Regions from separate parts of the Limosilactobacillus avium genome, predicted to be linked through region 1. Evidence: predicted binding sites of a transcription regulator. Region 1 holds the regulator's gene; each other region holds the start of a gene.

Region 1 (10,882 bases):
CTGGCTATTGATGAGGTCCAGTTTAGTAATAGTGGGCTTCGTGAGGGGCTGCTATTCAAGTACCGTGAGCACGAAATCAACTTTGATTAACAGCTTTACTTAATTTTTACTAAAATTTACTGATCTTTTTAGTAAGTCTGTGCTACAATCATAGTGAAGAAAATGTAAGCGCCATTATTTGCTGGCGGTTGTTGATACAAGGAGGAGACAACATGGCAATTTTAGTTGCTGGTGGAGCTGGATACATCGGTTCCCACATGGTTAAAAATTTAGTTGAACATGGTGAAGATGTTGTTGTAGCTGACAACCTCTCAACTGGTCACCGGAAGGCCATTAATCCGAAGGCCAAGTTCTACGAAGGGGACATCCGGGACCGGAAGTTCTTGGACAAGATCTTTGATAACGAAGACATCACCGCGGTTGTTCACTTTGCGGCCTTCTCAATTGTTCCTGAATCAATGAGCAAGCCACTGAAGTACTTCGACAACAATACTGGTGGTATGATCACCCTGCTGGAAGCAATGCACGACCACGGAATCAAGTACATTGTCTTCAGCTCAACTGCTGCAACCTATGGTGTGCCAGAACACATGCCAATCAAGGAAACCGACCCGCAAAAGCCAATCAACCCGTATGGTCTGAGCAAGCTGATGATGGAAAAGATGATGGCCTGGGCTGACAAGGCATACGGCATCAAGTTCGTTGCCCTGCGTTACTTCAACGTTGCCGGTGCAGCTCCGGATGGAACGATCGGTGAAGACCACGGTCCAGAAACCCACCTGGTACCAATCATCCTGCAAGTTGCTCAAGGAAAGCGGAAGGAATTGAGCATCTTTGGTGACGATTACAACACCCCTGATGGCACCAACGTTCGTGACTACGTTCATGTTATGGACCTGACTGATGCCCACATCCTGGCAATTAAGTACCTGGAAGCGGGGAACAAGAGCAACGCCTTTAACCTTGGTTCATCCACTGGCTTCTCCAACAAGCAAATGCTGGAAGCTGCTCGTGAGGTTACTGGTAAGCCAATTCCTGCCAAGATGGCCCCACGGCGTCCCGGCGACCCCGACTCACTGGTTGCTGCTAGTGACAAGGCGCGGGAAATCCTCGGCTGGAAGCCAAAGTACGATGATGTTCACGACATCATTGCCACCGCTTGGAAGTGGCACTCAACCCACCCAAAGGGCTATGATGACCGCGACTAGAAAAGTAAACAGATAAATAATCAAATTGCCGGTAAAGCGCAAATGTGCTTACCGGCAATTTTTGGCTTTCCAAGGCAAAAAGCAGGCGGTTGTGATAAGATTGGTAGTGATTGAAAGGATGATTGAAATGAAAGTACTAGCCATCGACACCTCAAACCATCCGATGAGTGTTGCCCTAGTCGAAGATGATCAATTATTGGCAACGACCACTTTGAACATGGTCCGTAACCACAGTATTTATTTGATGCCAACAATTGACCGCTTGTTCAAGCTCGTTAAGTGGGCACCAACGGACATTGACCGGGTCGTTGTTGCCCAGGGGCCCGGCTCCTACACTGGAATCCGGATCGCCGCAACCACGGCGAAGACCCTTGCGGACACAATTGACGTGGACTTAGTAGGGGTTTCCAGTCTGGCAGTAATTGCCCGCAACGTTTTGCCAACCAGTAAGCAGGTCATTGTACCATTCTTTGATGCCCGGCGGGGCAACGTCTTTGCTGGGGCCTACCAGTGGGAAGAAGGAAAGCTTACCAACCAGATTGAAGACCAGCACCTGGCAATGACGACCTTGCTGGACCAACTGGCAAAGATTGAGCGGCCAGTAATTCTGGTAGGGCACATGACCAAGCGGATTAGTGACCAGTTTGAGAAATTACCAGAAAACGTCACCCTTGCTCCCCGGCCATACGGAATCCCGTCGACATACCAGCTGGCGTTGGCTGGGGAGGGCCTGCCAACGGTTAAGGAAATCGACCCGTTCGTTCCCCACTACCTCCGGATAACTGAGGCGGAGGCCAACTGGCAGAAGCTACACCCGGGAGAAACAAGAAAGAATTATGTTCGAGAAGTTTAAAAGCTGGTATCACTGTAAGGTGAACGCCCGCCGGCAACCAATATTAAAGTTTGACCGGCAGGTCGTTATGATCAGGAAACACCAGTACGTGGTTCGCCAAGTCAACGACCGCGATATCAGCTCCCTAGTCCAGATTGAGGAGCAGATTTACGGGAAGGCCCCGTGGAGCTATGCCGCTTTTCAACTTGAAATTCAGCGCCCCCACGACCGCCTGTACCTGGCAGTGGTCAATGATGGGCAGATCATCGCTTTCATGGGGATGGCGGTTGATTGGTACCACCTGGACCTCCACATTACCAATATCGGGGTGACCCCGGGTTACCAGCAGCATGGTATCGGCACCTACTTGATGCGAACAGCGATTGCTTATGCCCGTTACCTGCAGCTCCGGTCGCTGAGTCTGGAGGTCCGGGTTCACAACCTGGTTGCCCGTAAGCTCTATGAACAGCTGGGCTTTCGCGAACACCGGATTAAGCACCGCTATTACGTTGATAACCATGAAGACGCGGTTGATATGCAAGCGGATTTATTGAGCAGAGGAGGAAAATAAATAGTATGGCAGAGCGGAATTTAATTCTCGCCTTTGAAACAAGTTGTGACGAAACGAGTGTTTCCGTGATTGAAAACGGGACAAAAATTTTAAGCAACATTGTCGCAACCCAAATTGATAGCCACCAGCGTTTCGGCGGGGTGGTGCCAGAGGTGGCCAGCCGGCACCATATTGAATGGATTACCCGGTGTATTGACCAGTCTTTGGCAGAAGCCGGGGTTAGTTACGAAGACCTCGATGCGGTTGCTGTTACCTATGGTCCCGGTTTGGTGGGCTCACTGCTGGTCGGTGTGACGGCAGCCAAGGTCGTGGCCTGGGCCCATCATTTACCGCTGGTTCCAGTTAACCACATGGCGGGACACCTTTATGCTGCCCGCTTTGTGGGTGAATTCAAATACCCCCAGATGGCCCTGCTGGTTTCTGGTGGGCACACGGAACTGGTCTACATGCCCCGGGAACACGAATACGAAATCATTGGTGAAACCCGTGATGATGCGGCCGGCGAAGCCTATGATAAGATTGGTCGGGTGCTAGGTGTCAACTACCCGGCTGGTAAGACCATCGACGAATGGGCCGGACAGGGACAGGATACTTTCCACTTTCCCCGGGCAATGGAAAAGGAAGCTAACTATGACTTTAGCTTCAGTGGGCTGAAGAGTGCCTTTATCAACACCGTCCACAATGCGGACCAGCGTGGTGAAAAGCTTGACAAGAACGACTTGGCGGCCAGCTTCCAACAGAGCGTGATTGATGTTCTGGCGGAAAAGACAATGCGGGCACTGGACCGTTACCCCGTTAAGCAGTTGATCTTGGCTGGTGGGGTGGCCGCTAATCACGGCCTGCGGACCCGCCTGGACCATGACATGAAGAAGTTCCACCCGGATGTTTCAATGCTCCAGGCACCACTAAAGCTGTGCGGTGATAACGCGGCAATGATTGGCGCCGCTGGTTATATCAACTACCTGCATGGCGACCGAGCCGGTTGGGACCTCAATGCGGTGCCGGGCCTGATGTTTGACCGGATGAAGTAAAATCAATTTGATAAAAAAGGAGTCTAAGCAAAGGCGCACGTGACGCTGCTTAGACTCCTTTTAATTTTGGTAGAACTCCATTATTCATCGTTTAGAGTTGATGGACGCCAAAATATTTATCCGTTAGCCTTATTAACCGCATCGATTACGGCGTAGCGAAAACCAGCCTTCTCAAGGGCCTCAACGCCCCGGATGGTGGTGCCGCCAGGGGAGGTTACTTGGTCACGTAGTAAGGCCGGCGCTTGCTTGCTATCGGCGGCGAGTTTTCCACTCCCCTTTACCATGCTGGCAACGAGCTGGTAAGCGGTTTGCCGACTCAGACCATACTTAACGGCTGCATCGCTCATTGCGTCCATGAAGACGTCGACAAAGGCCGGACCACAGCCACCAACCACCCCGACGATGTCCAACTGGTCTTCGGGAACAACGATTAGGTCACCAAGCTGGCCGAGTGCTTTTTGAATCCGTTTCTTAACGTCTGCAGAAAGGTCTTGACCGTAAGCCAAGCCAATTGCGCCGGCGTTAACGGCAACTGGGGTGTTTGGAATGATTGCTGCTAAGGACCGGTTGGGTAGGACCTTGGCTAGGTCGGCGAGTTTAACACCCGCCGCGGAAGAAATGACGATTGTCGTTGGCTTAAGGCCGGTCAATTCGGCAGCAACCTTGGTTGTGACCGGGGCCGGAGTGGTCAGAATAACAATGTCTGGCTGGGCAGCCACCAGCTGGTCATACTGGTTGAAGAGTTTGAAGCCCAGTTCCTTTGCCAGACTACTTACCCGGGGATTTTCCGGATTCATTGCAACAATGGTGTCCTGGTGTTGGTTGACCAGTCCACGGATGATTGCTGAGCCCATGTTACCAACACCAATAATAGCGATTTTCATTTCCCACGCCTCCTTGATTAGTTACTTCCTATTGTAACTTAAAATGGCGGGGACGGGAATCATTAGTAATTGGTTGACAATTGATTAGAAAATAATTAGAATGCACTTAATGATTACAGGAAGGAGCTAAGTGATAAAGGAGAAGCGGCGGGTAATTGACCGGCCGCTTTTCACACTGATAGCAATAAAATGAGGTGACAAAATGAAAGTCAAAGTTGCATTGGCCCAGTTTAATATTTCCTTTGCGGCACCCCAAAAGAACCGTGAACGGGTTGCGGAGTTAACCGCAGCCGCGGCAAAGGAAGCGGCGGACGTGGTGGTGTTCCCCGAAATGTGGAACACTGGTTACGCACTCGACCAACTGAATGAACTTGCTGACGACCAGGGCCAGGAAACTGAGCAATTATTCTATAAACTCGCCCGGCAATACCAGGTCGGGATTGTTGGTGGCTCCGTTGCGGTTAAGGAGGGTGACCACTTCTTCAACCGCACCCTGGTAGTCGACCCCGTTGGCCAGGTCGTGGGGCGCTATGACAAGGTCCACCTCTTCCGCCTAATGAATGAGCACAAGTACCTGACCGCTGGTGACCAGGAAAACTATTTCCGCTTGGCCGGGGTGCCCAGCGCCAGTTTTATTTGCTATGACCTTCGCTTTCCTGAATGGGTCCGGACAGTCGCGCGGCATGGTGCTGACATCTTGTATTTCCCTGCGGAATGGCCCGCCCAGCGAATTGAGCAGTGGAAAATAATGCTCCAGTCGCGGGCCGTTGAAAACCAGGCCTTCGTTGTGGCCGTTAACCGGGTCGGGGACGATCCCGACAACCACTTTAACGGTCACTCCCTGGTAATTGACCCCTTGGGAAAAATTATTGTCGATGCTGGTGAAAAAGATGGTTTGACCATGGCGGAAATTGACCTGGACCAGCTTCAGAAGGTGCGGGGACCGATTCCGGTCTTTGTTGACCGCCGCCCGGAGCTATACAAGTAGGAGGGATAACTTATGGAATTTGCACAATCACACCTGTTAGATACATTACCAAAACAGTTTTTCGCTAACCTGGTTGCCAAGGTCAATCAAAAAATTAGTGAGGGCGTTGACGTGATTAACCTGGGGCAGGGGAACCCGGATAAACCCACGCCTGATTACATCGTCAAGAGTACCCAAAAGTGGGTTGCCGATCCCAAGACCCATAAGTACTCACCATTCCAAGGCTTGCCGGCCTTTAAGAAAGCGGCTGCTGACTTTTATGCCGAAAAGTACGGCGCCCACTTTGATCCGGAAAGTGAGGTTGCCATCTTCGGGGGTTCAAAGATTGGTCTGGTAGAACTACCATGGGCACTGATGAATCCGGGGGACACTTACTTGTTGCCGGATCCTGGTTATCCGGATTACTTCTCCGGTGCAGCGCTGGGGGACGTGAAGTTTACTACCGTTCCCCTTTTGGAAGAAAACAACTACCTTCCTGACCTTAAAGCCATCCCAGAAGCGGTCGCTCGGAAGGCCAAGTTCTTCTACCTAAACTACCCAAACAATCCGACGGGGGCAGTCGCAACTCGTGAGTTTTACGAAGAGCTGATTGCCTGGGCCAAGAAGTACCATGTGGGTATCATCAGCGACTTTGCCTACGGGGCAATTGGCTTTGACGGCAAGGCGCCGCTCAGCTTCATGCAGGTGCCGGGGGCTAAGGACGTGGGGATTGAATTCTATACATTCTCAAAGACCTTTAACATGGCTGGCTGGCGGGTGGCCTTCGCGGTCGGCAATGCCGATATTATTGGGGCCCTCAACCTGATTCAGGACCACCTCTTCGTCAGCCTCTTCCCGGCCTTGCAGTACGCGGCTATTGATGCCTTAAAGGATCCGGCACGAGACGAAGCGGTTGCCCAGATTGTCCACCGTTATGAAGAGCGGCGGAACGCCTTCGTGAACGCGGCCAAGAAGATTGGCTGGCAGGCATTTGTGCCGCGGGGGACTTTCTACGCGTGGATGCCGGTTCCTAAGGGCTACACCAGTGAGCAATTCGCGGACCTCCTGCTGGAGAAGGCGGGAGTAGCCGTCGCTCCAGGAAATGGCTTTGGAAAGCACGGTGAGGGCTATGTCCGGATCGGTCTGCTGATGGCACCCGAACGGCTGGAAGAAGCGGTTGCCCGGATTGGTAAGTTGAATTTATTTTAAAAAAGGTAAATAGGAAGTGAAAAAGCAGTGGGCACACGTCGCTGCTTTTTCAGGATTGCTGTGTAATATTAAAAAGGGAACGCTAGCGCTCGAATTTTCCGAACAACACTAGAGTTCCCTTTTGTAATAGCCTTATTTATTTTGCTGATCAAACTCTTCCAGTTTCTCGGCGGCTTCCGTCCAGTCCAGTTCAACCTCGTCTGACTTTTCCTTCAGCTGGTCGAGCTGCTTCTGGAGGTCGGTAAGCTTTCCTATGTCGGTGGCAATTTCCGGTTGAGCCATCTTTTCCTCAATCGCCTGTTGCTGCTCTTCAAGCTGGCCCATCTGGTCCTCCAGACTATCAACGGCCCGTTGCAATTTCCGCCGGGCCCGCTGCTGTTCCTTGCTTTGCTTGTAGGATTGCTTACCCTTGGAGACATTGGCCTTCTTTTCGCTACCAGGAGTTGTCGTTGTTGGCGTCGGCGCCGCAGCTCCCTGGGCAAGGTAGTCGTCATAGTTACCGACATAGTGGGTAACGCCGTCCTTTTGCATATCAAGAATATCGGTAGCTACTTGGTTGATGAAGTACCGGTCGTGGGAAACGAAGAGGACTGTACCAGTGAATTCGTTGATGGCACTTTCGAGCACCTCCCGACTGTCAATATCCAGGTGGTTGGTCGGTTCATCAAGAATTAAGAAATTGATTGGCTTAAAGGAAAGTTTGGTCAATTCCAGCCGGGCCTTTTCACCCCCGGAGAGGTCGTGGACAACTTTGTAGACATCGTCCCCCACAAAGAGGAAGCTGCCCAGTAGGGACCGGATATCCTTTTCGGGAACCTCTGGATGATCGTCCCACACCTCATTGAGAACCGTCTTATCGGCGTGCAGTTGCTGCTGTTCCTGGTCGTAGTAACCGATGTCAAGGTTAGCACCCAATTTAATGGTCCCGCTGATGGCGGGAATGCGGTGCAGGATGGTCTTCAAGAGGGTTGACTTCCCAATCCCGTTGGGGCCAATGATCCCAATCCGCTGGGGCTTCCGCACCGCGAAGGAAAGGGGACCGGCCAGGACTTGGTTTTCATAGCCGACTTTCAGGTGGTCAACATCTAGCACTTCGTTACCACTGGCCTTGTCGCTGTGAAAGTGGAAGTGGATGGACTTATCATCAGTGCTTGGCCGCTCAAGCCGGTCCATCTTCTCAAGTTGCTTTCGGCGGGCCTGGGCCTGCTTGGTGGTGGAAGCACGGACGATGTTGCGGTTGACAAAGTCTTCCAGCTTGGCAATTTTCTTCTGCTGCTGGTCGTAGTGCTTCCATTCTGCCTTCAATCGTTCCTGCTTGTGGTGGGCAAACTGGGTATAGTTACCGGTGTAATGAACCAGTGTCCGGTTATCCAGGTCGTAGACGTCCTTAACTACGTGGTCCAAGAAATAACGGTCGTGAGAGACGACCAGTAGGGCCCCTTGGTAACTCTTCAGGTAGTCTTCCAACCAGGCCAAGACGTTCATGTCCAGGTGGTTGGTCGGTTCGTCAAGGATCAGCAGGTCAGGGGCCTGAAGGAGGATCTTGGCCAGTGCTAACTTGGTCTTCTGACCACCGGAGAGGGCATTGACGGGCGTATCGTAATACTGCTCGCCGAAACCAAAGCCCGTCAGGATTCCCCGCATCCGGGACTCATATTCAAAGCCGCCCTCCTTCTTGTAGTTAGTTTGCAGGCGGTCATAGGTAGTCATGACTTGTTGGTATTGGGAACTGGTGGTATCAAGGTTTGCCAGTTGTTCCTCCAACTGACGAATCTCCTTTTCCTGCTCGTGGAGGGGGGCAAAGACGGTATCCAGTTCTGCCCAAATTGAGTTTTGACTATCAAGTCCCTGGTCCTGGGCCAAGTAGCCGATGCTTAAGTTTTTGACTTTACTGATGGTCCCCTCGTCGGGAGTGGTAACTCCGGCAATCATTTTTAAGAGGGTCGTTTTTCCTGCACCATTGCGACCCACTAAGGCAGTCCGCCCGTGGTCCTGGACTTGCAGGTTAATATTATGAAATAATACGTCTGCGCCGAAACGACGCATAACATCATTTGCTTGCAAAAGAATCATTTTGAAACCTCGCTAAATCATATGATAACAGTGTTTATTTTAGCAGATTTCATTTCAATTTAGTTAAAAAGGTAAAATTGTTTTGTATAACGCTTCACAAAATTGATGAAAATTGCTAGAATAATTAGGAAATGAATTTCACAAGTGCACCCAACCAGTCAAAAATCCTAAGAATCCGGCGATTGGCCGGGAGAATAATAATGGTTGGAGTAAAGAAACAGGGGGACAAAGATGGCTACCAAAAAAATACCACGCGCAACAGCACGGCGCTTACCAATTTACTATCGTTATTTGACGATACTACTAAACGCAAAGAAGGAACGGGTTTCTTCGACTGAATTATCAGAGGCCGTTCAAGTTGATTCTGCAACCATTCGGCGGGACTTCTCTTACTTTGGGGAACTCGGAAAGCGGGGCTACGGTTATGACGTTGCCAGCCTTTTGAAGTTCTTTAAGGGAATCTTGCACCAGGACTCCCTGGTCAGTGTTGCCCTGGTTGGGGTCGGCAGCTTAGGAAGTGCCTTACTGAACTTCAACTTCCACCAAGACACTAACCTGCGGATCAGTGCGGCTTTCGACAACAAGCCGGAACTGGCAAATAAGATCAAGAGTGGAATCCCGGTATACCCGGCTAGCGACATTAAAAAGCAGCTCCAGGAACAGCAGATTGATATTGTTATTCTGACCGTACCAGGGGACAAGGCCCAGGACGTTACCGACCAGCTGGTTGATGCTGGGGTAAAGGGAATCCTGAACTTCTCACCTGTTCGCCTGTCCGTGCCGAAGGGTGTCCAAGTTCAAAACATTGATCTGACAAACGAACTCCAAACCTTAATCTACTTTATTAAGAACTACTCTAATGACAACGACTAGGAAGCCGACGGACCCTTGTTTGTCCTTCCTAACTTAGAAGAGCGCTAGTAGCCAGTATTTGCTGGGTGCCAGGGCTCTTTTTATTTTGGGGACAAAGTTAAAAGTCAAAATTAGTCAAACTTTATTATTGCTTTTTGAAAGAAAGATGGTATAGTAGAAATTGTGGTTAGCACTTAACAAGTTAGAGTGCTAAAAGCAAATACTAAATTAACAAGATGGAGGGATTAACGTGTTAAAACCATTAGGAGATCGCGTTGTTCTTAAAGCTGAAACTGAAGAAGAAAAGACAGTTGGCGGAATTGTCCTTGCTTCCAACGTAAAGGAAAAGCCAACTACTGGTAAGGTTATTGCTGTTGGCGAAGGTCGGACCCTCGACAATGGACAAAAGCTTGCTCCAGCTGTTAAGGAAGGCGACCGGGTATTGTTTGACAAGTATGCCGGCAATGAAGTTGAATACGACGGTGAAAAGTACCTGGTTGTTCACGAAAAGGACTTAGTCGCAGTTCTCGACTAGTTGTTGAATCATAATATAATCGCTTAAATAAAATCTATTCTATTTTTTGAGGTGACAATTAATGGCAAAAGATATTAAATTTGCTGAAGACGCACGGAGCGCAATGCTTGCCGGTGTTGATAAGTTAGCTGACACTGTTAAGACCACCATGGGTCCAAAGGGTCGGAACGTTGTTTTAGGTCAAAAGTACGGTAACCCAAACATTACTAACGATGGTGTTACGATTGCCAAGGACATCGAATTAGAAGACCCATTTGAAAACATGGGTGCTAAGTTGGTTGCCGAAGTTGCTTCCAAGACTAATGACATTGCTGGTGATGGGACCACCACTGCTACTGTTTTGACCCAAGCAATCGTTAACGCCGGAATGAAGAACGTTACTTCTGGTGCTAACCCAGTTGGCATTCGTCGGGGAATTGAAAAGGCTACGGCAGTTGCTGTTGAAGCATTGAAGAAGATGTCACACGACGTTAAGACCAAGAGTGATATCGAACAAATTGCTTCCATTTCAGCTGCTAACCCTGAAGTTGGTAAGCTGATTGCCGATGCTATGGAAAAGGTTGGTCACGATGGTGTTATCACTATTGAAGACTCCCGTGGTGTTGACACGAGTGTTAACGTTGTTGAAGGGATGAGCTTCGATCGTGGTTACATGTCTCAATACATGGTAACCGACAACGACAAGATGGAAGCCGACTTGGACAACCCATACATCCTGAT
Region 2 (10,882 bases), on a different contig from region 1:
GATGGCGGAACGAAAGGAACTCGGCCTATTGGGCTTGCTCCCTAACCACGTCCGGACGATTGAAGAGCAGGCGGCAGAAACCTACGCCCTGTACGAATCAAAGGATAGTGGGATCGAAAAGCGCCACCTCTTAATGGAGATCTTTAACACCAACCGGACCCTCTTCTTCTACCTGATGAAGGAGCACATCACGGAATTCATGCCGGTGGTTTACGACCCGGTAATTGCCGAATCAATCGAACAGTATGACGAACGCTACCTCCGGCCCCAGGACGCTGCCTACCTGGACATCAACCACCCCGAAGACATTAAGGAGGAATTAGCGGATGCTGCTGACGGCCGGTATATCCGCCTGATTGTGGTTACCGACGCGGAAGGAATCCTTGGTATTGGTGACTGGGGGGTTAACGGTGTTGATATTTCAGTTGGTAAGCTGATGGTTTATACCGCAGCTGCTGGAATCAACCCGGCTCAGGTCCTGCCAGTTTCCATTGATGTCGGGACCGACAACGAGAAGTTACTTAATGACCCTAACTACTTAGGTAACCGGGAGAAGCGGGTCCGGGGTGACCAGTACTTTGCCTTCATTGACCGTTTCGTTACTGAAGTTGAGAGTCTCTTCCCCAAGAGCCTACTCCACTTCGAAGACTTCGGTCGGGGAAGCGCCGCTAGGATTCTTGATAAGTACCAGGATAAGATTCTGACCTTCAACGATGATATTCAGGGAACCGGGATTATCTCCCTGGCCGGGGTCCTCGGTGCGATGAACATTTCCAAGGAAAAGATCACCGACCAGACCTTTCTGACCTTTGGTGCCGGAACAGCCGGAATGGGGATTGCTAAGATGCTCTTTGAAGAGTTAGTCCGGCAAGGCCTCTCCCCAGAAGAAGCCAAGAAACGTTTCTACCTGGTTGACAAGCAGGGACTACTCTTCGACGATACGGAAGGGCTGACGCCAAAGCAGAAGCCGTTTACTCGTCAGCGGTCTGAATTTGATAATCCGGATGAGTTAACCAACCTGCTCGCTGTGGTTAAGTCCGTCCACCCAACGGTAATGATCGGGACCTCGACCCAGCCGGGGGCATTTAACGAAGAAGTTGTTAAAGAAATGGCCAGCCACACAAAACGGCCAGTGATCTTCCCGCTCTCCAACCCAACTAAGCTGGCTGAGGCCAAGGCCGCAGACCTGTTGAAGTGGACAGATGGTCGGGCACTGGTAGCAACCGGGATCCCAGCCGGGACAATCGACTACAACGGCGTTTCCTATGATATTGGTCAGGCCAATAACGCGTTGATCTATCCTGGTGTTGGCTTTGGGGCCCTTGCTGCCCAGGCTAAGGTATTGAACAACGACATGATTGCGGCAGCAGCCCACGCCCTGAGTGGCATTGTTGACCCTGACCAGCCGGGTGCCGCGGTTCTGCCGCCAGTTAATAAGCTGACAGAATTTTCAAAAAAGGTCGCCATCACGGTTGCCCAGTCGGCAATTGACCAGGGCCTGGCTGGTGAAGATATTACCGATGCCAAAAAAGCCGTTGAGGAAATGACCTGGGAAGCCAAATACTAGAAAAATAAATTAATTTGGTTGCTGAGAGAAGTTTATTAGCGGATAACGACTTATCAGACTTTATACATCAAAAATGTATAATTGGTTTGTGATATTAACCGGGAAATGATAATCGCTTGTGATTTATTTTCAAAATTGCAAGCGATTTTTTATTTTAAAAGCGCTTGTGAAATAAATTCTTGCACCGGCTGAAAAGGCTATCATTCCGCCAACCTTCGCCCGAGCCATAAGTGAAATTTATAGAATCTTAAAGATTTGACTATCATATTTATAATGCGTTACGATAATGGCGTAATGATGTGTAACATTTCACAAGTTGTTATTGCATGATAATACATTGGAGGTATTTATTATGTCAGATTACCGAACAGAAGAAGACACTCTCGGTCCAGTAAAAATCCCTGCAGACGCATTATGGGGACCACAAACTGAACGGAGTCGTAACAATTTCCCTACTGGTCAGTACATGCCATTAGCAATTATCCGTGCACTACTGAACATTAAGAAGGCTGCTGCTCAAGCAAACATGGAAACCAAGGCCATCTCTGATGAGAAGGGTAACTTGATTGTTAAGGCAATTGATGAATTGCTCGCATTAAGTGATGAAGATTTGCGGAAGGACTTCCCATTGAAGGTTTACCAAACCGGTTCTGGTACGCAAACCAACATGAACACCAATGAAGTTGTTGCCCACAAGGCCCACCAACTTAACCCGGACATTGAAATTTTGCCTAATGACGACGTCAACAAGGGGCAAAGTTCTAATGATACTTTCCCGACAGCCATGAACGTGGTTGCCCTGGAAGCCCTTGAAAAGCTGAAGCCGGCTGTTCAACACTTGATTGACGAATTAAAGGTTAAGCAGGACAAGTACTGGAAGACTGTTAAGGTCGGCCGGACCCACCTGCAAGATGCTGTTCCGTTGACGTTTGGTCAAGAAGTTTCCGGCTACGTTGCTGCTCTGGAACACGACTTAGACTACATCAAGACCTTGGAACCAACCTTAAACGAACTGGCTATTGGTGGGACCGCCGTTGGTACTGGTCTGAACGCTGCTGAAGGTATGCCAGAAAAGATTGCCGAAAAGCTTTCTGCCGTTTACGGTCTGAACCTGACTGCCAAGAGCAACAAGTTCTATGGCCTGGCAAACCACTCTGGCTTAGACGTTGTTCACGGTGCTTTGAAGACCCTGGCCGCTGATATGTTCAAGATTGCCCAAGACATTCGTTTCTTGGCTTCTGGTCCCCGGGCTGGTTACGACGAATTAAACATTCCGGCTAACGAACCGGGTTCCTCGATTATGCCTGGTAAGGTTAACCCAACCCAAGCAGAAGCTGTTACGATGGCTGCACTGCGGGTCTTCGGTAACGATACCGTTGTTACCATGGCCTCCTCACAAGGGAACTTCGAAATGAACGTTTACAAACCAGTCATGATTGACGCCTTCCTTGAATCAGCTGACCTGCTGGCCGGCACGATTACTGGCTTCACTGACCGTTGTGTCAAGGGCCTGACCGTTAACGAGAAGCGGATGGCTGAACTGGTTGACAACTCACTGATGACCGTCACTGCTCTGTCACCACACATTGGTTACCACGACAGTGCCAAGATTGCCCAAGCCGCTGATAAGGCCGGCAGTACCCTGAAGGAAGCAGCATTGAAGTCTGGCAAGGTTACTGAAGAACAGTACGACGAATGGATGGACATGCTCAAGATGACTAACGCGGACCGTAAGGACTAGTCATTGAGAAAGGAAGATCTTAATAATGGCAGAAAATTTTCAACCATTATCAGTTAGCAAGTTAAACGACAGCTATGATGTTGTCATCATCGGTTCCGGTGGGACCGGATTAGCGGCCGCAATTCAGGCTAACGAATTGGGGATGAAGGTTGCCGTATTAGAAAAGGAAGAAGAACTTGGTGGTAACACTAACCGGGCCTCTTCCGGAATGAACGCGGCGGAAACCAACGTCCAACTGAAGCACGGGGTAATTGATAATGTTGCCGACTTCTACCACGAAACCTACAAGGATGGTGGTCGGTTGAACGACAAGGACATGCTCGGTTACTTTGTTTACCACACCGCCCCTGCCGTTGACTGGTTAGCTGACCACGATATCAAACTGGATGACATCACCGTCACCGGGGGGATGTCGAAGAAGCGGACCCACCGTCCCGCAAGTATGGCCCCAATTGGTGGTTTCTTGGTAAAGAGCCTCCTCGGTGTAGTTGCAAAGGAAAACATCCCGGTATTCAACAACACCAAGGTTACGAAGCTCCTCCAAGCTGCTGATGGCCGGATCAACGGGGTTGAAGTTAAGTCAGGTGACCTCACCAAGAAGGTCGATGCTAAGGCGGTAATCCTGGCAACTGGTGGCTTCGGTGCCTCTAAGGAATACATCGAACGCTTCCGTCCTGACCTGAAGGACTACAAGACTACTAACCAACCGGGCGCAACCGGTGATGGCCTGAAGCTGGCAGAAAATGTTGGCGCAGAACTGATGCAGATGAACCTGGTTCAGGTCCACCCGACAGTTCAACAGGACCACCCACACGTTTACCTGATTGGTGAAGCGGTTCGTGGTGAAGGGGCCATCCTGGTTAATGCCCAGGGAGAACGGTTCGTTAACGAATTGAACACCCGGAAGATTGTTTCTAACGCCATCACGGCATTACCAGAACACAGCGCCTACTTGATTTTTGACCAAGGAATCCGGGACCGGGCCAAGGCGATTGAATTCTATGACAAGACTGGCTTAGTCGTTCATGGGGACACCATTGAAGACCTTGCCCAGAACTTAAACATGGATCCAGCAACGCTGAAGGCAACGGTTAACACCTGGAATCAGGCTGTTACAAACCATGATGATGAACAGTTCCACCGGACAACCGGGATGGACCGGGGCATCACCAAGCCGGGCTTCTTTGCAATCCACATTGCACCTGCTATCCACTACACGATGGGTGGTATCCACATTACACCAAAGACCCAGGTACTTGACGGTAATGGTGACATTATCAAGGGCCTGTTTGCTGCCGGTGAAGTTGCGGGTGGCTTGCACGGTAACAACCGGGTCGGCGGTAACTCAATCGCCGAAACGATTGTCTTCGGTCGTCAGGCGGGGCAACAGGTTACCCTGTACGCACGTGGCCTGAAGTAAGACCTTATTTGGGGCTTGATTGGCCCCGAGCAATTATTTAATTCTCAATTATGGGAGGAATTCTTTATGATTAAACGTCGCCACAAGGTTCTCTTAGTTGGTGATGGTGCGGTTGGTTCATCATTCGCATACTCGCTTTTACAAACGACCCCCGAAGTCGATGAACTGGTAATCGTTGATCTCAACAAGGACAAGTCATACGGTGATGCCCTAGACTTACAAGACATTACCCCATTGGAATCACCAACCACCATTCGCTCCGGTGAATACAGTGACGCTAGCGACGCTGACGTTGCCGTTATCACCGCTGGTGTTCCCCGGAAGCCTGGGGAAACCCGTTTGGACCTGGTTAACAAAAACGTCAAGATTTTGAAGACCATCGTCCAACCAATCGTTGACAGTGGTTTCCACGGTATCTTCGTGGTTTCCAGCAACCCGGTTGATATCCTGACCACTTTGACGCAAAAGCTGTCAGGCTTCCCTAAGGAACGGGTTATTGGGACCGGGACTTCGCTCGATAGTGCCCGCTTGAACGTGTTGCTGGCCGAAAAGTTGGATGTCCCCGTTAGTGAAATTGATGCCCACATTATGGGTGAACACGGTGATACCTCGTTTGCCGCCTTTGATGAAGCCACCGTTAATGGTGAACCGCTCAAGACGGCTACCGACTTGACCGCTGATGATTACGCCGCCCTCGAAGAAGCCGTTAAGAAGCGTGGTGGCGAAATCATTGCGCATAAGGGAGCAACCTTCTACGGGGTTGCCAAGTGCCTGGCTTACATTGTTAAGGCCATCTTGGAAAACCGTAACGTGCCCCTGCCAATTTCCGCACCGCTTAATGGTGAATATGGCGTCAAGGACCTCTACTTAGGGGTACCAGCCGTCATCAACACCAGTGGGATTGTCAAGGTACTGGAACATGACCTTTCTGCTGAAGAAAGTAAAAAGATGATCAACTCTGCTGCTAAGATGAAGGAAGTCTTGGACGGGGTAGAGCTGTAATTGATTAGATTTTAGGTAAATAAGAAAGAGAGAAATAATAATGGGATTAGCTAAATTCAAGGCTAAGGCGTGGGCCTGGCCACTTGTTATTGGATTAATTCTGTGGTTCTGCGGCCCAATTCGCCCTGCCGGCGTTTCAATGGCTGCCTGGCATATGTTTGCCATTTTCGTTGCCACAATTGTTGGATGTATCACACAACCGCTGCCCATTGCCGGAACAACCTTAGTTGGTTTTACGGTCATGGTCCTGGTGGGCTTAGCACCAATGAAGGAAGCATTAACGGCCTTCAGTAATTCATCTGCTTGGCTGATTGCAATGGCCTTCATGCTCTCACGGGGCTTCATCAAGACCGGTCTTGGTCGGCGGATTGCCCTCGTCTTTGTGCGGAGCTTCGGTCACCGGAGCTTGGGTCTGGCCTACTCAATCATGGGAATCGACCTGGTTACTTCACCAGCCATCCCAAGTAACACCGCCCGTGCCGGTGGGGTTGTTTACCCAATTGTAAAGTCACTGGCAGAAACTTACGGGTCTGACCCTAAGAAAGGGACCCGGAAGAAGATTGGTTCCTTCCTGGTATTCTCTGAATTCCACAGTAACCTGGTTACTTCTGCAACCTTCATGACTGCCATGGCTCCTAACCTGGTTATCGTGGCCTTAGCCAAGACATTGCACATTAACATTACCTGGTTAGGTTGGTTCGTTGCCGGTGTTGTACCAAGTATTATCTGTTTGATTGCGACCCCGTACATCATCTACAAGATGTACCCGCCTGAGGTTAAGGAAACCCCTAACGCTAAGGAATGGGCAAACAAGGAATTAAAGGAAATGGGAGCAATGAAGCTTTCTGAAAAGCTGATGGCTGCCATCTTCATCCTGACCCTGATTCTTTGGATGCTGACGAGTTTCATTCCGGCTATTGATGCAACCTTTGTTGCCTTTTTGGCCATCGCCCTCTTACTGGTTACCGGGGTTCTGGAAACCAAGGATATCTTGAAGGAAACTGGTGCTTGGAACGTTCTGATTTGGCTGTCAATCCTGGTTTACATGGCTGACCAACTGGCTGAATTAGGCTTTATCAAGTGGTTCTCCAACTCAATTGGTTCCGCCTTACACGGTATCAGCTGGGTATGGGTATTGGCAGTACTGATGATCGTTTACTTCTACGCTCACTACTTCTTTGCCAGTGCAACGGCCCACGTTACTGCAATGTACGCGGCCTTCGTATCAGTTGCGATCGCCGCGGGTGCACCAGCAATGCTGACTGCCATGCTGTTGGCCTTCACATCTGCATTCATGAGTTCAACCACTCACTATGCCAACGGTCCAGCCTCCGTCCTTTCGTCCTCTGGTTACGTTACCCAGTCCGAATGGTGGAAGATGAACTTCGTAATGGGGATTTTCTACCTCTTGGTATACGGAATCATCGGTTCCCTCTGGATGAAGATTATCGGTCTTTGGTAATTTGAAATTGAATAGTTTGTTTGCTACTGAATAGGATTAATTTGTAAGTTGCTTTCCAGTAGTAAAAGAAAAGTGGCTTAGCAAATTATGCTGAGCCACTTTTGTTTAAATATCTAGTGCTTCGGTAATTCTAATGGCGACCGATTCAGTCATAATCATGTCGGTGAAGAGCTGCCCAGCCAGGGCGCCCATTGCCGCTTGGTACTTTGACTTGCGCTGGACAATGGCAATCCGGCGGGGGACCTTTTCAATTGTTGCTAAAGAAATTGACAATGTCTTGTCGGTGCCGGGCCCAACCAGAAAGTGGCCATCAATATCAAAGGGACGGCCAAAAGCCATCCCGGCAACCGCCTTAGTATTAACCCCGGGGAAAATTTCCTTGATGTGGTCGTGCCAGGCGGGGATGCTGTTTACCGATTGTAAGGTACCAAGCCCGCAAACGACCATGTCCATTTGGGCGGCCTTGTTAAACGCTTCAGTAAAGGCCGGTTCTTGATAGAGGGCTTGTCGGGCCTGGTCGTTAACTACGTACAGGGGCCCCGGAATGGTGCAATAGGGAGCGTCGTAGCGGGCGGCCGCCTTTTGGACCATCCGCATGGAGGCCGCTGAGGAGTGGTACTTCATGTTCTCACCCATGAACTGGGTGAAGGTTAGTTGCTTCGCCGCCTGCTTGTTGAAGTGGTCAAGCATCGTGTAAATTGTTTCCCCCCAGGTGAGCCCGACCGTGTGGCAGTTCCTAATCAGGGATTGAACCTGGTTAGCGGCGAAGGTCGCAATGATTTCGTCCCGGTCGAGTGGATTACTGGGGTCCTTGATAACGGCCAGGTTCTTAACCGGGTAGTGGCGTTTTAAGGCCCGCTCCAGTTTGTCGTTGCGGTCGTAGTTGGTGTGAATATTGATACTGACGATTCCAGAAGCCAGTGCTTCATCAAGGTACTTCATGATTAGGTAGCGGCTGAGGTGATACTTCTTAGAAATGTCACTGATGGCCATCTTGCCCAGGTAATAGTCCTGAGCCAGGTCGGCCAGGAGCTGGTTGTGTTCTGCATCCATCGTTTTTTCCCCGCTTTACTATAGAGTCTTTGCCTTTGATTATATCATCTTCCCCCTCCAAAATATTTTAAATATTTAAAAATTACGTTTGATATTTGCAATATTTAAAAAACATTGTAAGATGGTAGTAGTGATTGGAGGATGTTACTAATGGAAGATGAAGAATTACTGTCACTACACGCAAAGCACCACGGTGTCCTAGCAATTTCACCAGAATTTGCGGTTCACAACAAGAAAGAATTAGGTGAAGCTTACACACCAGGTGTTGCCGTAATCTCTAAGCTGATTGAGCGTTATCCAGAATTGAAGGATAAGTACACGATGAGCGGGAAATTAGTGGCCCTGGTGACAGATGGTTCCGCAGTCCTGGGCCTGGGCAACATCGGCCCCGCTGGTGGATTGCCGATTGTTGAAGGGAAGGCCTTGCTCTACAAAGACCTCTCTGGTGTGAACGCTATTCCACTGACGGTTGAGCAGGTTTCCCCAGATGAAGTTGTAGCCACCCTGAAGAACATGCAGGAATCCTTTGCTGGTTTCCACCTCGAAGACATTGCCGCACCGCGCTGCTTTGAAATCGAGGAGAAATTAGCTAAGGAAGTCAATATTCCGGTTTACCATGACGACCAGGAGGGGACGGCAATTGTTGTTCTGGCCGGCCTGATCAACGCCGCAAAAGTGGCTGGTAAGAAGCTTACCGACTTGAAGGTTGTTATCAACGGTGTCGGAGCATCCGGGGTTGCAACTGCCCGCCTCCTCTTTGCTGCCGGCATTAAGAACATCACCTTCGTTGATATCAATGGCCCTGTGCACGCAGACAGCAAGGAATACAACCACTTCCAAACGGACCTCGTTAAGCAGAGCAGTGACCAAACGGCTTACGTAAACCTGGACGAGGCGGTCAAGGACCGGGACGTCTTCATCGGTTTGTCTGACGCCGACGTCTTAAGTGCTGACCAGGTAAAGACAATGGCTGATAACCCCATTATCTTCGCCCTGGCTAACCCGAAGTCGGAAATTGATCCTCAAGTAGCACATGATGCTGGGGTCCAGATCATGGCCACCGGTTCGAGTCAGTACCCGAACCAGGTTAACAACATTCTGGTCTTCCCTGGCCTCTACAAGGGTCTGTTGGCAACGGACCTCCACAAGGTTGACTACGGCCTAGAAACGGCGATTGCCGAGGGGATTGCCAGTCTGGTTCCCGAACCAACAGCCGACCGCTTTGTTCCAGGCGTCTTTGACAAGGGTGTGGTTGACACCGTTGCCAAGGCCGTTCGCGACTACGCAGCAAGTAAGTAATTAAAACGAGGAGGGACGTTGATGGAGATTCGCGAGATCAACATCCATATCAAGCGCAATTTCAATAAATGGCGGAAGTTCTTGGAGAAGACGGGAATCACCACTTTCTCACCAAAGGAGACGGACCAGGTTGAACGCACCTTTGTCTGGGAAGACGACGGTGAGATCATGGCGACCGGTTCAATTGCCGGTAACGTCTTGAAGTACATCGCGGTGTGCTCCAAAGTTAAGGGGCATGGTGAGACCTTCAACCAACTGGTTAGCAAGCTGGTCAACGAGGCCGCCACGATGGGGCGCTTCCACCTCTTCGTCTTCACCAAGCCAAAGTACGTGCAAAGCTTTGGCTACGTCGGCTTTCATGTTCTGGCCCAGGTGGAAGATGGGGCCATCTTGGAAGCAGGGACCCCGGATGTCCATGATTACATTAAGAACTTGCCCCACTTCGCCGATCAGGAAAATAGCCGGATTGCCGGGGTGGTCATGAACGCCAACCCCTTCACTAACGGTCACCGTTACTTGGTGGAACAGGCAAGTCGAGAAAACGACCACGTCTATGTCTTCGTGGTTAGCCAGGAAGCGTCACTCTTTACCTTTGCCGAGCGCTTTAAGCTGGTCAAAGAGGGTTGTCGCGACCTAGCAAACGTCACGGTGGTACCGGGAGACAGTTACATGGTTTCTTATGCCACCTTCCCGGCCTACTTCTTGAAGGACAACCAAGACGTCGCTCACTTTCAGGCAGCCCTCGATGCCCAGCTGTTCAAGCAGCAGGTCGCCGGTCCACTAAATATTACCCGCCGTTACGTGGGCAGCGAGCCCTTCTCAAAAACAACTAATATTTATAATCAAGAATTAACTAGGGTTCTACCACCTGATGTTGAGGTTAAGATCATCGAGCGCGCCAGCAACGCCAACAATGATGTAATTTCGGCAACGAAGGTACGAGCAGCGATTGCTAATGATGAATTAGCGGTGGTGCAAAAATACGTTCCACAATCTACGCTCTCATTTGTTCAAAATAACTGGTCTGATCTCAGAGCACGCATTAAGGAAGGAAGTTTAGAATAATGGATATTAAGAAGACTGCATTAGCAGGAACTCTGGAATCATCCGATATCCAAATTACCCTGAGTAAGGGTGATAATGGGGTTAATATCGACCTTGATTCCTCGGTTGAAGAACTCTACGGCGATCAAATCCGCAAGGTGATCACTGATACTTTGGCAGCCTACGGAATTGAAAATGCCAACGTAAAGGCTGTTGACAAGGGGGCCTTGGACTGTGTCGTTAAGGCACGGACCATGGCTGCCGCACAACGGGCCCTAGAAACTACTGATCAAC
Region 3 (10,882 bases), on a different contig from region 1:
TCCGGGGTGTAGTCAAGTTGCTGGTAAACAACGACCCCGTCAGCGCCCTTGGCGAGTGCGGCAGTCTCCGGGGTCAGTAGCTTATCGGTGTAGTCCACGTCAATATCCGGGTGTTCGTTTGCCCATTCTTTGACGTACGGTTCTTCATCCTTCCGAATACTGAAGGCAAAAATTTTCTGTGCCATAGATCTTACCTCGTTTCTAAATGAGCGACATTAACAACTACTATAAATCCATTGTATATCATTTTACACTATTCAGTAAAGCGCTTTCATCACCGCTATATAGATATTCTTAACGGTTTAACTATTAAATTATTAATATGGAATATACCGAAGAGGTTAGGAGGAGGGGCTGTAAAACCAGGGAAGGATTGAAAAATGGTAATAATTTAAGGGCTAATCAAAGTGGTTATTTTATCAATAAATTAATTTGGCATTATAAAATAGCTCAAATTTTGTAGTAGAATAAAAGCGGTTACAGAAAATTGTGAGAGGTGGAACTAATGTTAACAGCTAATATTGTTTATGCAACTATGACAGGAAATAACGAAGAAATTGCAGATATCGTTTGCGATAGTTTACGCAAGCAAGGTGTTCAGGTAAAGGAAATGGAAATTTCCCAGACAGATGTTAACGATTTTAAAGATGCCGATATTCTGGTTGTCTGTGCATATACCTATGATGAAGGAGCGTTGCCAGAAGAAGGGGTAGATTTCTACGAGGATCTTCAGGAAACCGATTTGAGTGGGAAAATCTATGGTGTTGCTGGCTCTGGTGATAAATTTTACGGTGAATACTATAATACTACTGTTGATCATTTTGATGATGCCTTTAAACAAGCCGGTGCTACCAGTGGGGCAGAAAAAGTAAAAATTGATTTGGAACCATATGAAGAAGATATTGAGAAACTTGATCAATTTGCTCATGATTTAGTAAAAACTGTCCAACAAAAATAAAAGGGACGTGATAATGCTAATATCGGTCCATTAGTAGGGAGTTTGAGTAAATATTCGTATAGTCAGAAATTGGCTAACTACTTAATAGGGCAATCTCAAAAGCAGATTTCTTCTAAATAAACTATGACATCTTGCCGCTATACAATCTAGATCTTGAAAAGAAACAGTAAGTCTTTCGGGAAGTTGTGAATAAGATAGATACGTTGTTCTTTGTCACTCAGGAATATAACTTTTCAATTTCTGGTGATTTGAAGAATGCAATTGATGTTCTATCTGTTCCATCGTCGTAACCTTATGTTTACTACTAACTCATCCTTAGTGATTACGATTACGAACTCATCAGGAGTTCGGGGCGGTACCAACGCGAACACTCGTACTCAGCAGTTACTCCACTATACCGGTATGAATGTAATGAATATGTTCGTTACGGTGGGCAATGTCCAGCAGATCTTTGATCATTATGATCATACAACGAAAGCATTAGGTAATTTTGTAAATATAGTGAATGAAAAGTAGTCATGGATAGTAAAAGGGGAAATTCCTCTACATGTTTGAAAATGCTGCAGCACAGTACACAAAGAGGGCTCTAGCGTTCGGTTTTTTCCGAACACTAGAGCCCTCTTTATACTTGCGGGGGTTTGAAAACGAACTAGCTTACTAATTCTATCTTATTCCCCTTTTGTTTTTATCTTAAGAATTATTAACCAACCTTAACCGGTGTGTCAGCTGGTTTACCATTAATTAACTCACAGTTGTTATCAAAGGCCTTAATAACCATGTTGCGGACGGCATGGGTAGTGTAGAAGGCAGTGTGTGGAGTTACTAAGACGTTGGAACGGTGGATCAAGTCTTCAAGCCGGTCGTCAGGGAATTGCTTGCCCCGCCAATCAGCGTTAAAGATGCCAACTTCGTCTTCATAAGTATCCATAACAAATCCAAAGATCTTACCACTGTCAAGGCCAGCAATAACGGCATCCGTATCGACTAAGGCCCCACGTGAGCAGTTAACAAGTACCACGTTGTCCTTCATCTTGGCAATGGTGTCCTGGTTAATCATGTGGAAGTTTTCCTTAGTAGCTGGAACGTGGAGTGAGATAACGTCTGCTTGAGCATAGAGGTCATTAAGACTGTCAACGTAGTAGCCTTGCTTCTTCAATTCAGGATTTTCGAATGGGTCATAGGCAATGACCTTAGCACCGAAGCCTTCCATAATTTGCATGTAGACCCGGCCGATGTGCCCAGTTCCGATAACACCAACGGTTTGATCACGAACTTCCCGACCAATTGTTGGGGCCCAACGAAGGTCACCATTAGCAACCTTTTCGTCCATTACCTTAGTTTGCCGAAGAATCCGGGCAGTTTGAATTGCCGCATGTTCGGCAATGGCGTTTGGTGAGTAAACAGGAACGTTGGTAATTTCAAAACCAAGTTCCTTAGCCTTGGCCATGTCAATGTTATCAACACCGACATTTCGAAGAGACATCTTGGTAATACCTTCGTTAGCTAAGGCTTGGAGAGTATCAGCAGTGTAGTCTAATTGTTGGTAAACAACAACCCCGTCAGCCCCCTTCGCCTTCTTAGCCGTTTCAGGTGTTAGCAGTTCACTGGTGTATTCAACCTGAACGTCAGGGTGTTGACTAGCCCATTCCTTAACGTAGGGTTCCTCATCCTTTCGAATACTGAACGCAAAGATCTTTTTATTGCTATTAGTTGAACCAAACTGTGATTCAGAAAGTACTTGTCCGACGATTTCTTTTACTAAATCTGGGTTAATATTCATTTCAGTCATTTGTTTTACCTCTATTCTTTGTGAAAGATTTATATAATTTATGAATTTAAATAAAAAGTCATGGGAATTATGCAAATTTATTTTGTAAAATACGACTCATCAAATAGTAATAAATCGATTTTTTGTTAAATGGTGTGCAAATTATTCGCAGTAATGGTGTCAATTAATTGTTACTTACGTATAACCATTGAATAACGGACTTATTTTTAACACTTAATTGGTTAGAAGAAACGGAAGGACGGAAACAATCAACTGTGTATATCCAGCCATTTTCTTGATTTAAGTTTTCTTCAAGCCCATTAATTGAAGAAATGTAGTCTTCAGATTCGATTTTCCTGGTTTTAATAGGAAGATGCTGTTGATGAAAATATTCTTTTGAAATAGTAAAAATACTTTCATTGTTCATCCAACTAGCGGTTCGTGGAATTGTATATACTTGCTTGATATTCTTATTTTTAATCCTATAGCTAGATGGGGTTAGGCCAGTCCACTTTTTAAAAGTCTTAGTAAAATAGCTTGCTTGAGTAAAACCCAAATCATTCGACAAATCAATAATTGGAATTTGTGTCATGATTAGTTTTTCTTGAGCGACGTTCATTTTTGAAATATTGACGTAGTCGATAAAGTTGATATTCAAGACATTTTTAAACAGTCGACTTAAGTAAGCTGGCGATATATATACTGCCTTTGAAACGTTGTCTAGACTTAGTGATTTTGATAAGTTTTGGTTAATATATGATAGGGCATTTTCAATGTTAATAATTGATTTAGTAGGCAGCTGTATAAATTTCTGGGGGGGGGTAGACCCCTCTCCTTTTGAAAATTTAGTGTTTCTTAGTATGAATAAAAAGTCCCTTAGTTCTTGATCAGCAAGTGGATATAAAACACTTACATGTTGCCCCTCGCTAGTGACTGCACTGGAACTTGCTCGTAAAAAGGACTTAATTAAATCAACCTGTTCCTTAGCAAAAAGGTTCTTAGCTTTTACAATAAAATGGCCCTTTAGATGATCATTGATTGTAAAAGGAAAGATTAGTAATTTGTTCAATTGTTCTGAATTATGAGAAAGATTTTGCTGGAAATAAGTAAAATTTGAGTCGTCACCTATGAATGTGTGGTTAACCTTTATAAATGAAATATCAAATGTTACCAAAGTTGATATGTTACTAATCAGTTTGAAAATTTTATCATCCATAACAGCTTCCTACTTACTAATATGAATTTGCTTAGTTAAATATTGATTACTCCAAAACAGTCGATTTTTAGTGGAATACCTCATTTCCGTTTTCATAGAAGTTTTCCTTAATCCCAAGACGGTAATTAACCACCCTTGCAATTGCATAGAAATAATCAGAAAGTCGATTTATAAATACTTCTATGTCGTTCGGAACGTCGCTATTCCAAGAAAGAGTAACCAGACAACGTTCAGCTCGGCGAGTAACAGTCCTACATACTTGTAGAATTGCACTTGTTTCAGAACCACCAGGCAATAAGAATCGTTTTATTGCCGGCGGCTCGTTTTGATAACGATCGATTTCTTTTTCAATCCATTTAATGTTGTCCTTGTTAAATCTAAGATTATTGCTGTTAGTTTCTGGGTTGGCAATATCAGTTCCTAAATCAAATATGCAGCTTTGAATATGAATTAAGCTTTTTACCAAGTCACTGAATTTATCATTGTTGCTTAGCCGTGCAATAGCGACACCAACATATGAATTTAACTCATCGGTAGTACCGTATGCCTTTACTCTGTCAGAATCTTTGCTTACGTAGGCACCACCAATTAACTTGGTCATACCCTTATCACCAATACCAGTATAGAGTTTCATAAAAGATCTACCTCCATAAAAAAAGACGCAATTAGTCCAGCAAAAAAACTAATAACGTCAAAGCATTTAAATTTTAACATAAGCTCGAAAAAAAAGATTGTAATATCTTGAACAAATGTAAATTGTTTACTCAACAAATTGTGAAAAATAATACTTTTTTCAAAAAATTGAAAGCGTTAGCATAATAGGCGTACAAGGCAAAAATGACTAATACGTCTTTGTTATTACATTATTAAGGTGGTGTGGTGATGGCTAGAATCCGGAAAAGTAACGATTGTTGAGGAGGTATGAGATTTTGAAGAAGATTCAATTTAAGCCTCAAATCTGGACAGGGTCCAATGCACTTGATGGCTTAAAAAGCATAAAGGGACACAAGGTCTTTTTGGTAACTGATCCTTTCATGGTTAAGTCTGGTGCAATTAAGCAGATTGAGGATAAGGTTAATGTAAATAATGATGTGAAAGTATTCTCTGATATTCAGCCTGATCCACCAATTGATCAAATCGTTAAGGGAATCGAACAAATTAATGATTTTGGTGCCGACTTATTAATTGCAGTCGGTGGTGGTTCTGCTATCGATGCTACAAAGGGAATGAAGTTTTTCTGGCAAAAGACCCACGATGGGAAAGAAATTAAACTAATTGCAATCCCAACGACTAGTGGAACTGGTTCAGAAGTAACGAACTTTGCGGTTATTACTGATGCTGATAAAGGAGTTAAATATCCTCTAGTTACAGATGATGTTTTACCATCAATCGCATTGCTGGATGCTAACTTAGTTAAGACCGCACCACAGTCTATTACTGTTGATACGGGGATGGATGTATTAACGCACTGCTTAGAAAGCTATGTATCAAAGGGTGCTAATGCATTTTCAGATGCTTTTGCTGAAAAGGCATTTCAAATTGTATTCAATAATATCAGACGGGTTAGTGCGAATGGCGATGACATGGACGCACGTCAAAAGATGCATGATGCTTCATGTATTGCTGGTTTAGCATTTAACCTTGCCGGTCTTGGTATTAATCATAGTATTGCCCATGCAGCAGGTGCAAAATTCCATATTCCACATGGAAGATTGAACACTATTATTATGCCTGAAGTAATTTCATACAACGCTGAACTCAATAAAGGAATTATGGCAAAACCTAACCGGGCTGCTAAGAAGTATGCTAACTTAGCACGTCTTGTCGGAATTACTGCTGTAAATCCTAATATTGCAGTAAGAAATCTGATTAAGGCCATTATTAAATTACGGAAAGACTTAAAGATGCCTGCATCCTTTAGTGAGTATGGCATTAGCAAGGATACATTTGATAGCGAAAAGGAGGGTATTGCTAAGGCAGCCGTTCAAGATGCTGATACAGTATCCAACCCAATTGAGGCTAAAGCTGAAGATATGCTTAACATTATGAACAAGAGCTTTTAGCTGTAGAGTAAGAAGGTAACGCCTATGGATGATACACATATTTTAAGTGTAGGGATCGATCTAGGAACTTCTACTACACAGCTAGTGCTTGCGCGACTAACTGTTAAGAACTTTGCGTCCGCTTTCTCAGTTCCGCGAATTAATATTTCCAAAAAGGAAATAATTTATCGCAGCAAAATAATTTTTACTCCTCTGGTATCTCAAGATGAAATAGATGCTGAAAAAATTAAACAATTTGTTGCTGCGGAATATAAGAAGGCCGGCATTAATAAAAATGAAATTCAAATGGGTGCCGTTATCATAACTGGTGAAACGGCACGAAAGAAGAATTCAAGTGCCGTTACCCAAGCTTTAAGTGACTATGCTGGTGACTTTGTAGTTGCAACAGCTGGTCCTGATTTGGAAAGTGTTATTGCCGGTAAAGGTGCTGGTACTAATAGACTGGCAAAAAAATATTTGAAAAATGTCGTTAATATCGATGTTGGTGGAGGAACTAGTAATTTAGGCCTCTTTGATGATGACGATGTTATCGATACGGCATGTTTTGATGTCGGGGGAAGAATTGTAAAGCTTGATCCAAATAGGAAAGTAACTTATATCTCAAAAAAGGCACAAAAAATTATTGATGACAAAGGACTTAACATAAAAGTTGGGCAAGTAACAAGCGAGAAAGACCTAGCACCGTTAGTTAATGAACTATGTTTGATCATTAATAATACTATAGGTCTTGGCTCCAAGAGTAAGTACTTTGATTTGTTTATAACAAATCATGCGTTAAAGAATACTGACCAAATAGACGGTGTCACGTTCTCTGGTGGGGTTGCAGACTGTATCTATAAGAAACACGATAATCCATTTGAATATGATGATATTGGTGTCCTTTTAGGTGGAGCATTGAAGAACTCTCCGATTTTCAAAGAGAAGAAGATTTATCCATCAGCAGAAACAATTCGGGCAACCGTTGTCGGAGCTGGTTCGCATACAACTGACGTTACTGGTAGCACTATTGAATATTCCAAAAGCCTTTTACCAATTAGAAACCTACCAATTCTTAAAGTTTCAAAACACGAAGAGAATGCCGGGAAGGATTCATTGAGGGACAGCATTGAGCGGCGTATAAAGTGGTACAAAACCAATAATGAGTTGAACAATGTTGCCCTAGCAGTAAATGGTTTAAGAAATCCTAAGTATGCAGACATTATTGACTATGCTGATGCAATAATTGCTGGTGCAAAAGAACTAATGGATGAGAGCAAACCACTTATTGTAATTGTCACTGAGGACATGGCAAAAGCCTTGGGACACAATATTTACTCGAAATTGCCTAAGGGTTATCCATTTATTTGTATTGATAGTGTGAAAGTCGAAAATGGCGACTATATTGACTTAGGTGAACCAGTGGCAGGTGGCGAAGTACTACCTGTTATTGTGAAGACTTTGGTATTTGGTTAGTTATTAAGAGGAGGCAATGAAATGATTTTAAGCGTTAAGCTGTTTGATAAACAGTATGATTTCAAATCAGTAAAAGAAGTTTTAGCGAAGGCTAACGAACCTAAGTCTGGGGATGTGTTAGCTGGTGTAGCTGCTAAAGACGCTAAGGAACGTGTTGCAGCGCGTGAAGTATTAAGTCACTTAACATTGAATGATATTTATAATAATCCAGTTGTTCCATACGATGAGGATGAAGTTACTAGGATTATTATTGATAGCGTAAATAAGCGTATCTTCAATGAAATTAAGAACTGGACCGTTTCTGATTTACGTGAATGGATTCTTAGCGATAAGACAACTAACGAAGATATTAAGCGTGTTCGTCGCGGGTTGACTTCTGAAATGGCCGCTGCTGTTGCAAAGATTATGACCAATATGGACTTAGTTGTTGGTGCACGGAAGATCATTGTTGAAAAGACTGCTAATACAACAATCGGTCGTCCAGGAACATTCTCATCTCGGCTACAACCAAACCACCCTACCGATGATATTGATGGGATCATGGCAACAACCATGGAAGGCTTGAGTATGGGAATTGGGGATGCCGTTATTGGTCTAAACCCTAATGATGATTCTGTTGAGAGTGTTATTAAGATCTTGAACAAGTTTGAAGAATTCCGCTCAAAGTGGGATATTCCAACTCAATGTGCAGTCTTAGCTCACGTTACAACTCAAATGGAAGCTGTACGTCGTGGTGCACCCGCTGGTTTGATTTTCCAATCAATTGCTGGATCAGAAAAGGGTAACAAGGCATTTGGTGTTAATGCAGACATGTTAAGCGAAGCCCGTGAACTAGGATTACATCAAGGGCAGACACCAGGACCTAATTGCATGTACTTCGAAACTGGTGAGGGTTCCGAATTATCTTCAAACGCTAACTTCGGCGCTGATGAATTGACAATGGAATCACGTTGTTATGGATTTGCAAAGAAGTTTGATCCATATATTGTTAACACCGTTGTTGGTTTCATTGGCCCAGAATACTTATACGATTCTAAACAAGTTATTCGGGCCGGACTTGAAGATCACTTTATGGGTAAGCTTCAAGGTATCTCAATGGGTTGTGATGCTTGCTACACCAACCATATGAAAGCTGATCAAAATGATGCTGAAAACCTAACAATGCTGCTAGGTGCTGCCGGGTGTAACTACATTATGGGTGTTCCACATGCTGATGATGTAATGCTTAACTATCAATGTACTGGTTGGCAAGAAACCGCAACTGTTCGTCGTATTTTCGGATACCACCCAATTAAGGAATTTGAAGATTGGATGAGAAAGATGGACTTAATTGACGATAAGGGTAACTTTACTTCTCGTTATGGCGACGCTTCAATCTTTTTAGACTAGTACAAAGAGGGTGGAAAAATGAATGAGCAACAAATTAAAGATATGATTCAAAATATCTTGGAAAATATGTCTAATGAACAGAATACCAATAATCAAGATTCTGTAAATGAAAGCTTATCTAACGATACGACTTCAACAAGTTCTGAAATTGAACAAGACAAAGTATTGCCTGACATTACTAAGATTGATATTAAAAAACAATTCTTAGTACCACATCCACACGACAAGAAGGGCTACCTTAAATTAAAGTCCTATACCCCAGCACGTCTAGGAATGTGGCGGACTGGTGTTCGTTATAAGACCGCTTCTGTTTTACGGTTCCAAGCAGACCATGCTGCTGCTCAAGATGCTGTCTTTAATGACGTTAACCCTGAATTACCAAAGAAGTTAGGTTTCTTAGAAACACAGACTGAATGTACTTCTAAGCAGGATTACCTAACCCGGCCTGATCATGGACGTAAGTTTAATGATGATATGGTAAAGAAGATCAAGGATAACGTTACGATGCATCCTAAGATTCAAATGGTTGTTGGTGATGGATTAAGCTCAACTGCTATTGAAGCAAATGTTCCAGATATTCTTCCTGCTATTAAGACCGGTCTTAAGTCTTACGGATTAGACTTTGAAGATAAGGATGTTATTTTTGTTAAGTATGCTCGTGTAGGTATTGAAGACCAGATTGGTGAAATTACTGATGCTGATGTTGTATGTATGCTGGTCGGTGAACGTCCAGGTCTAGTAACGGCAAAGTCGATGAGTGCATACATTGCCTACAAGCCAACAGTTGATATGCCAGAGGCTAACCGGACGGTTATTTCGAACATTCACGATGGCGGAATGCCTGCAGTTGAAGCTGGTGCGTACATCGCTGAAATGCTTAATAAGATTCTTAAGAACAAGAAGTCTGGTATCGAACTTAAGGAAATTGAAAACGCTCAAAGTAATTAGGGAGGAGTCTTAGGAGATGAAAAATGATCAAATTCAATCCAATGTATTGAGTACAAGACTAATTCCTAACGTTGATGAGGAACTTGCTAAGTCATTAAATCTATCATCAGATGTAAAGAGTCTGGGCTTAATCACAGCAGATTGTGATGATGTTACTTATGTTGCTTTGGATGAAGCAACTAAGGCAGCCGATGTTAAAGTCGTTTACGGTAAGAGTATGTATGCCGGGGCTGACAATGCTAATACTAAGTTAGCCGGTGAAGTAATTGGTATTCTTGGTGGACCAAATCCCGCAGAAGTAAAGAGTGGCTTGAATCGATGTGTTCAAGTTATCGAAAATGAAGCTCACTTTATTAGTGCGAATGACGACGATAGTATTGTGTACTTTGCACATACAGTTTCAAGAACTGGAAGTTATCTTTCAAAGATTGCGGGATGCCGTGAAGGTAACGCAATTGCCTACCTCATTGCACCACCGTTGGAATCTGTTTATGCAATGGATGCTGCACTAAAGGCAGCTGATGTACAAATGGGGACATTATATGGGCCGCCTTCGGAAACTAACTTCGGTGGTGGGCTGCTAATCGGTTCCCAATCAGCATGTAATGCTGCTTGTGATGCATTTGCTACTGCCGTTAAGCAAATTGCTGAAACACCATTAATTTAAAGGGTGTGATAAGAAATGTCGGTCGAAAGTTTAGGAATGATTGAAGTCCGTGGTTTCTTAGGAGCAGTTGTAGCAGCAGATGCCGCATTAAAAGCAGCTGATGTAAACCTTCAAGATGTTCAAATTACATCTGGTGGGTTAGTAACTGTTTTACTCCGGGGAGATGTATCTGCAGTTAATGCGAGTGTGGATGCCGGGGTATCAAGCATTGACCAACTAGGATGCTTAATTTCTCAACATGTCATTTCTCGGTTAGATGGCCAGGTTGATGAAATGACGACGCCTCCTAAAGGACCTACGGAAGAGCAGAAATCGGGTGAAATTGAAGAGAACCCCTCATCAGCAGATGTAAGTAAGGCCAACACAGCTACAGCTAGTGATAATGACCAAAAAACTAAGGATACTTTAAAGCCTGACTGGA

The links. The regulator Rex, encoded in region 1, represses fermentation and respiration genes when NADH is low (regulators of the CRP and FNR family bind a similar motif). The targets are predictions, from matches to a motif close to TTGTGAANTANTTCACAA.
Region 2: the regulator Rex is predicted to act here: its motif matches at 1,865-1,882, upstream of QOS01_RS03390 (class II fumarate hydratase).
Region 3: the regulator Rex is predicted to act here: its motif matches at 4,674-4,691, upstream of QOS01_RS07520 (1-propanol dehydrogenase PduQ).

The regions. Positions count from the first base shown of each region.
Region 1 is NZ_CANCWN010000002.1:19,548-30,429, forward strand. Features, by position in the region: gene QOS01_RS01005 (Ppx/GppA family phosphatase) at 1-90, shown strand, start outside; gene galE (UDP-glucose 4-epimerase GalE) at 213-1,208, shown strand; gene tsaB (tRNA (adenosine(37)-N6)-threonylcarbamoyltransferase complex dimerization subunit type 1 TsaB) at 1,336-2,061, shown strand; gene rimI (ribosomal protein S18-alanine N-acetyltransferase) at 2,045-2,611, shown strand; gene tsaD (tRNA (adenosine(37)-N6)-threonylcarbamoyltransferase complex transferase subunit TsaD) at 2,617-3,642, shown strand; gene proC (pyrroline-5-carboxylate reductase) at 3,759-4,544, opposite strand; gene QOS01_RS01035 (carbon-nitrogen family hydrolase) at 4,729-5,514, shown strand; gene QOS01_RS01040 (pyridoxal phosphate-dependent aminotransferase) at 5,527-6,702, shown strand; gene abc-f (ribosomal protection-like ABC-F family protein) at 6,835-8,775, opposite strand; gene QOS01_RS01050 (redox-sensing transcriptional repressor Rex) at 9,007-9,648, shown strand; gene groES (co-chaperone GroES) at 9,878-10,162, shown strand; gene groL (chaperonin GroEL) at 10,224-10,882, shown strand, end outside.
Region 2 is NZ_CANCWN010000006.1:31,931-42,812, forward strand. Features, by position in the region: gene QOS01_RS03385 (malolactic enzyme) at 1-1,567, shown strand, start outside; gene QOS01_RS03390 (class II fumarate hydratase) at 1,920-3,308, shown strand; gene QOS01_RS03395 (flavocytochrome c) at 3,334-4,728, shown strand; gene QOS01_RS03400 (L-lactate dehydrogenase) at 4,795-5,730, shown strand; gene QOS01_RS03405 (anion permease) at 5,771-7,192, shown strand; gene QOS01_RS03410 (sugar-binding transcriptional regulator) at 7,298-8,245, opposite strand; gene QOS01_RS03415 (NAD(P)-dependent malic enzyme) at 8,396-9,544, shown strand; gene citC ([citrate (pro-3S)-lyase] ligase) at 9,566-10,609, shown strand; gene citD (citrate lyase acyl carrier protein) at 10,609-10,882, shown strand, end outside.
Region 3 is NZ_CANCWN010000022.1:9,040-19,921, reverse strand. Features, by position in the region: gene QOS01_RS07545 (D-2-hydroxyacid dehydrogenase) at 1-185, opposite strand, end outside; gene QOS01_RS07540 (flavodoxin) at 506-958, shown strand; gene QOS01_RS10820 (NADPH-dependent FMN reductase) at 1,144-1,248, shown strand; gene QOS01_RS07535 (D-2-hydroxyacid dehydrogenase) at 1,659-2,747, opposite strand; gene QOS01_RS07530 (helix-turn-helix domain-containing protein) at 2,911-3,942, opposite strand; gene QOS01_RS07525 (cob(I)yrinic acid a,c-diamide adenosyltransferase) at 4,010-4,576, opposite strand; gene QOS01_RS07520 (1-propanol dehydrogenase PduQ) at 4,872-6,005, shown strand; gene eutA (ethanolamine ammonia-lyase reactivating factor EutA) at 6,030-7,457, shown strand; gene QOS01_RS07510 (ethanolamine ammonia-lyase subunit EutB) at 7,479-8,846, shown strand; gene eutC (ethanolamine ammonia-lyase subunit EutC) at 8,865-9,794, shown strand; gene eutL (ethanolamine utilization microcompartment protein EutL) at 9,811-10,461, shown strand; gene QOS01_RS07495 (BMC domain-containing protein) at 10,477-10,882, shown strand, end outside.